One region of the Paenibacillus sp. 7516 genome, then DNA from elsewhere that is predicted to be linked to it. Evidence: a T-box and tRNA genes for the amino acid it is inferred to sense, from the RefSeq annotation. Region 1 holds a T-box; the other holds one or more tRNA genes.
The links. A T-box is a leader RNA that pairs with one kind of tRNA and senses whether it is charged. The one in region 1 lies ahead of CHI14_RS28080 (valine--tRNA ligase), so its partner is inferred to be a tRNA-Val.

Region 1 (3,418 bases):
GGCATTGAGGGCTTTCCTGTTGAAGAGCCGCAGGCCTGGTCAGCGGAAGAGTTTACTGTGGTACACTACCCTGATCCGCAGCAGGTTAACCGCGCCCCGGAGGCAGAGGATGCAGATGCTGGGTTGAACACCTTTGCTCAGGAATATCTGCTGCAGCGCAGTGAAGAGGAAGGTCTGCCTATAACGGCCGAGTCTCTATACACATCAGAAATTCCTGAGAATCCGCAGCAAGCCGCTGAAGAAAACATCCGTTATGAGGAAAATGCGCAGCCGGAAGAACAGTTAACCCCTGCACCGCAACAGATCTATGCTGATACGCTCGAGAATCAAGATGAAGAAGAATATCAGAAAAGACCTGCTGAAGATAACGCTCCTTCATTAATCACCCAAGAAGATGAAGCAGCTGATAATCAAGTGCCTGCCTCACCCTCACCCGTCTCGTCTTTCATGGCGGAGACTGCAGACCGGCTGGCTTCTTATCCGGAGTCTGAGCCATTGCTACCTCTGACTGAGGAATCACCATCTGTCTGGGCGGAGCCTTCCGTGGAGACCTTACATACAAACACGGAGCTGAACCAACAACCATCAGAAAACGTGGCTGTTTCGAATGTTTGGAACTTCGAATCTTCCAGGTCAGGTTCACCGCAGGAAGATCAGACGGAGGCTGAGAAGCCAGCAGAGAATTGGCAGGATGTGTTTGCAGCGTCTGAACTGGAATCTGCCGAAGGGGAACGACCTTCTGCACCGGAAGCAGTGGAAGCAGATGAATCTTCAGAGCCAGTTTCGTTCATTCCTGAACCTGTGGCTGAGACAGAAGACAAGCCAGAGCTCAAAGTCGCGTTTGGCAGCAAGAGGGAGTCTTCACCAAGACAGGAAGAAGGGGTGGGGATCTCGTCCCTGTTATCTTCGGGTAGGTCAGTGCGGGATACAGAAACGGATCGGGAGGACGAGTCGGTCGCTGGCTCCGTACAGGAAGAAGCCTACCAGGCAGATGATGTTCAGTGGAAGAACCTGTTCTTGGGCACGATTGTGGATCAGACACCATTCCGCAAAGTTAAACTGTGCATCGTCCAGCGGGAAGAGACGTTGGATAGCATTGCTGACCGCTACCAATTGAGCACCCGGGAGCTCCAATTATACAATCGTTTATCAGAACAAGTCGTTGAAGAAGGGCAGATTCTATACATCCCCTGACCTCTGACTTGTAAAATAACGTCCATACCAACCCGCAATCCAGTAAGGATTGCGGGTTTTTGCTGCTTTTAGGCTTAATACGCAGGGCTGCCGCCCGTTTACGCTGTTGTCAGGTTGACTATCGGGCACGGTCAGGGTATGATGTGTTTAGGTTTTTTAAAGAACAACGTCGAATGGGAGTAGTAGACAGCAAGGCCTTTCAGAGAGCGGGATTGCAGCGCTGAGAAATTCCGCAGGAACCTACTGATCGAAGTCGCCCGGGAGTTGCCTGTTTGAATACGAGGAACGATGAAGCATGTCATTGTGATTTGTTTGTTCCTGAAGTAGGATGGGCCGGTAGCAGCCGTTATCTGCTTGAAGTGTCACGATAGCCTCAGAAAGGCATGCTGTTTCTTTCTGTCTGCGTGAAACAAAGGTGGTACCGCGAAAGCTAACCTTTCGTCCTTTGATGGATGAAAGGTTTTTTTGTTTTTTGGCGATGATGATTAAGTAACGGAGGAATGACACATGTCTGAAGAAAAAAAATCAGCGGCAACAGAAATGCCGACTACGTATGATCCGAAAGCTGCGGAGCAGAAATGGTACTCTACCTGGACAGAACGTGGATATTTCAAGGCTGGTCAGCGCAAGGATGCTGAACCATTTACTATTGTAATTCCACCCCCGAACGTAACCGGTATGCTTCATATCGGGCATGCACTGGATTTCACACTCCAGGATATCCTGATCCGCACCAAACGGATGCAAGGATATGACGCTTTGTGGCTCCCAGGTTCCGACCATGCAGGTATTGCGACACAAACCAAAGTAGAGCAAAAGCTGCGTGAAGAAGGCTTGACCCGCTATGATCTTGGACGCGAGAAGTTCCTGGATAAAGTCTGGGATTGGAAAGACCAGTACGCGACAACGATCCGCCAGCAGTGGGGTAAAATGGGACTCTCCCTGGATTATTCACGTGAACGCTTCACGCTCGATGAAGGGCTTTCCCAAGCGGTGCGCAAAGTGTTTGTTCAACTATATGAAAAAGGCCTGATTTACAGAGGCAAACGCATTATTAACTGGGATCCGGTGAACCGTACCGCATTGTCTGACATTGAGGTTGAGTACAAAGAGGTTCAGGGACACCTGTACCATCTGAAATACCCACTTAAGGACGGTAGCGGTTATGTTACAGTGGCAACGACTCGTCCGGAGACGATGCTTGGTGATACTGCGGTTGCTGTTCATCCAAAAGATGAACGTTATACAGACATGATTGGCAAAACGCTGATCCTGCCGATCATCGGCCGGGAGATTCCGGTTATTGCAGATGATTATGTAGATAAGGAATTCGGAAGCGGTGCTGTAAAAATTACGCCTGCACATGATCCGAATGACTTCGAAGTGGGTCTTCGCCACGATCTGCCTCAGATCACAGTCATGGATGAGACAGGTACCATGAATGCGGAAGCAGGCAAATATCAGGGTATGGATCGCAGTGACTGCCGCAAGCAGATCGTTGCAGATTTGCAGGAACTGGGTGTATTGATCAACATCGAGGATCACACACACCAGGTTGGACACAGCGAACGGACGGGAGCTGTGGTTGAGCCTTATTTGTCCACACAATGGTTTGTTGAGATGAAGCCTCTCGCCGAAAGAGCCATCCAAAAACAGAAAAATGGGGAAGGCGTAAACTTCGTTCCGGATCGTTTTGAGAAAACGTATCTGAACTGGATCGAAAATGTTCGTGACTGGTGTATCTCACGTCAGTTGTGGTGGGGACATCGTATTCCGGCCTGGTACGACGATGAGACTGGTGAAATTATTGTATCGGCTGAAGATCCAACAACACTGCCAGAGTACGCTGGTCGTAAGCTGAGACAGGATGAAGATGTTCTGGATACGTGGTTCAGTTCGGCATTGTGGCCTTTCTCCACACTCGGCTGGCCTGAAGATACAGAAGATCTGAAACGTTACTATCCGACAAGTGTACTTGTAACCGGATATGACATCATTTATTTCTGGGTTTCACGGATGATCTTCACAGCTCTGGAGTTCACGGATGAAATTCCATTCAAAGATGTTCTGATGCATGGTCTGGTTCGTGATGCGGATGGCCGCAAAATGTCCAAATCACTCGGTAATGGTGTGGATCCGCTGGATGTTATTGAGAAATACGGTGCAGACGCGATGCGTTATATGATCTCCACCAGCAGCACGCCTGGCCAGGATCTTCGTTTCC
Region 2 (3,418 bases), on a different contig from region 1:
ATAACCCAGAATTGAGTTAAAGAATGAATGATTCTCCTCATCGTGGATGGTGTCATCTATTCAGTTGATAACTCATTCTCTGTAACCCACTTGTGATTTTTCACCGGATCTCCTTCAGTTGTCGGCGTGTAATCCACCATATACACTGTTGTCTGTTCAGCGGAATCAATGGTACCGGTTGCCCCTTTCATACCGGACATATGGTCGGCTTCCAATACAACTTCTTCACCAACTTTATAGGGCTCTTTGTTGTGCTCCTTTATTTCCTCGTGGATCACCCACTTGTGATTCTTCACAGGCTCTCCCCCCGTTGTCGGTGTATACGTAACAGCATAAGCGGTCGTTTCGTAGGCTCCAACAATCGTGGCGGTTTCCCCTTTCATACCGGACATGTGGTCGGCACTCATGATAACCTGGCTGCCAACCGGATATGTAGGATCCACCTTTTCCATAAGCCCTTGTGGCAGCTCTCCTGAATCCGAATGGTGCATTTCTCCTGTAGCATGACTGTTATTGCTGTCTCCGCTGCCATTACTGCTATTCTGTTCCGTATTTTTACCGCAACCACTTACCATCAGACTTCCCGTGATCAGTAGAGATACCATCATCATTACGTACTTTTTCATGTCAACTCTCCTTTGAAATACGAATCTAGATATCTTATAATATACCCCACGTGGGTATATTTCAACCTTTAATCTCCCAAAGTTTATCCTTAGACCCCCATAATAAAAAACACCTTCAACTCTGTCCTATTCCCTTTTTACAATGGCAATAGGACAGACATTTGAAGGTGTTCTTAGTTCGTATTGATTGTTACGCCATCTCCAGAGTTACATTTACATTGCCTCTGATTCCTTTGGAGTATGGGCAATAGTCATGAGCAAGTTTGACAAATTTCTGTGCGGTCTCTTCATCCAAACCCTCGATTTTTACTTCCAGCTCGACTTCCAACTTCACTCCGTTGTCCGAAGGATCTGTAACAAGCATCACCGTTGCAGATACGGTACTTCGCTCAATCTCCACATTATGTTTCTTCAATTGAAACTCCAAAGCAGAGTTAAAGCATGCACTGTATCCTGCTGCAAACAGCTGCTCCGGATTCGTAGCCGTAGTCACTTTACCGCCAAGCTCCGGTGGTGCAGCTACATCCAGCATAAATACGTTATCTGGTGATTGCACAATCCCTTGACGTCCACCTGTATTGATTACTGTCGTTTCATATAGAGTTTTCATTGTCATTTCTCCTCTTTATCATTGAATTTTATTTGATAAAATAATCTCATTTACTTATTGTTTACAATTTGATTGTATACAATTTAATTGCGTTTGTAAACAATTATTTTGTTATAAAAAAAGAAGCCGCCATTTTGGCGACTTCAACACTTTGTTTTCTTAGTTTATTACATCTGAGTTTGATCCAAGTTTTTAGCGAATCTTCAAAACAAACAAGAAAAAAGCCCTTGCTACGCAAGGACTTTTCGTTATGATCTGTAGTGGGCTCGAACCACTGACCCCTACCCTGTCAAGATAGTGCTCTCCCAGCTGAGCTAACAGATCATGATAACCTATTCTGTTCGAATGAAGTAACAGTATCATACCAAGTAAACGCGTACAATGTCAATGGTTTATTGGTTATATTTTGTGGAGATTGGAGCACACTAAAGGAACGATTACCATTTTATTAAAGAGGTGACTCCCATGCCACACACAAATTCCCATAAATCCCGGCCCCATAGCAAAAAATTAGGCTTCATACTTTCCCTTACCATCCTTATTCTCGTGATCTCCGGCTGCAGTCTGGAACGAGATGAACATACCGTGCAATTCCAACAACTACAGCAATCGAATGTAACGGATGATCTGCCTGTTTGGCTCGATGTCTACTCGAAATCTGTCCATGAAGAGGTTTATTCGCCCCAGGGAAACAGTGAACTTTTGCCCTGACACTCTTGCATGTTCTCACTCATCCTCATCCCACTTTCTGGAGTAGGCTTTCTTGGTTACGTAATATAATAAAGCGATCATTCCGGCAGACATCAAGAGTGTAATGGTCATAATTCCTGCCACGCCCATCCTCTTCTCCCCTCTCCCAATATGTTCCAGACTCAACTATACAGGAAAAGCGATTTTTTGTATAATGCAGTCTGATATGTCGCTCAAGAGCAGAAAGAAGGAATGGAATTGGCAGCGGAAATTAGTTATGTAACGACAGATGAACAGCTCCAGCAAGCATTGGGCATCCGCCATGACGTTTTTGTCATCGAGCAGCAGGTGCCTGCCGAGATTGAAATCGATCAATTTGATGTCATCAGTCCTGATGTACATCATGTTTTATTAAGTACGAACGGACAGGCTGTTGCTACAGGACGACTTATCTATTACAGCAAGGATACGGCCAAAATGCAGCGAATCGCTGTGCTTCAATCCCATCGTTCATTCGGTTATGGACGTGTACTCCTGCTAGCCATGGAAGAGCGGGCACGCGAGCTTGGCTTGACTTACTCTGTACTGGATGCACAATGTCAGGCCCAGAAATTCTATGAGAAGCTCGGATATGAAGTGATCTCGGAGGAACCTTTTTATGATGCCGACATTCTGCATGTACGCATGAGAAAGAGCCTGTAAAACCTTATCCTTCGATGAATCTACGTGTTTACAAGTGTTCTACGATGTCATGCATACTTTTCTTCGATTCGGACAGGCTAAAGGGGAACTCAAAATTCTCATTTCCTCAGATAAGGAGTGTGACATGATGAATCAGACGACACGTGAGAGCTTCACAGCAGTACAAAAAAATGGTGACGGTGATCTGACTGGCTTCCAAACCTCATCTGGACGCATACTGGATTATCAACAAGCGCTTGCAGAAGTACAGGCAGGAGCCATAGCGGGTGTAAATGTGTTTAAAGGCAAGGACGGGGAAATGCACATTCGCGGTGATGCGGACGGCGACCCGACCAACAATCTGGATCAACTCCCCACTTTCTGAATATATGAACGATGTGTAATAACGAAACAAACGCCAGTCCGGCATCCCGGATTGGCGTTTTTATTTCGCAATAAAGTTTCCCTAGTATTCCAAAAAATATTTAACGGCATCTCCGGCAGGTTGACTCTTACGAATCGGCTGCGGATCCTGTTCCCATGCCTGCAAGATTTGTATTCCTTCCAGCGTGGACTTATTCGTCCAGTTAATATGCTGTCTGCGCTCCAGTTCAAGCAATGATTCGTGAATGAGAGCCCGGCTTCGCCCCGTCTTGTTCTCCAGCTCATCCATTCGGGGCATACGTCGTCGCTGCCCGGCATAATTAACGATAATCCGTAAAATCTTCCGTTCAAAATCGTTTAACATATGCCCGCCTCCCCGTCCTTATGAAGGATAGGACGCCATGCCAGAATACCTTGCTCCAGAAAA

Region 2: it has a tRNA-Val gene. The T-box ahead of CHI14_RS28080 (valine--tRNA ligase) is inferred to sense a tRNA for this amino acid. The anticodon was not compared.

What each region holds. Positions count from the first base shown of each region.
Region 1 covers NZ_NPBI01000045.1:30,164-33,581, forward strand. Annotated here, with positions in the region: gene CHI14_RS28075 (LysM peptidoglycan-binding domain-containing protein) at 1-1,194, shown strand, start outside; T-box leader at 1,355-1,643, shown strand; gene CHI14_RS28080 (valine--tRNA ligase) at 1,702-3,418, shown strand, end outside.
Region 2 covers NZ_NPBI01000020.1:545,993-549,410, reverse strand. Annotated here, with positions in the region: gene CHI14_RS18460 (YdhK family protein) at 57-626, opposite strand; gene CHI14_RS18455 (organic hydroperoxide resistance protein) at 817-1,236, opposite strand; tRNA gene CHI14_RS18450 (tRNA-Val) at 1,488-1,560, opposite strand; gene CHI14_RS18440 (GNAT family N-acetyltransferase) at 2,185-2,628, shown strand; gene CHI14_RS18435 (DUF3892 domain-containing protein) at 2,756-2,992, shown strand; gene CHI14_RS18430 (hypothetical protein) at 3,074-3,355, opposite strand; gene CHI14_RS18425 (hypothetical protein) at 3,349-3,418, opposite strand, start outside.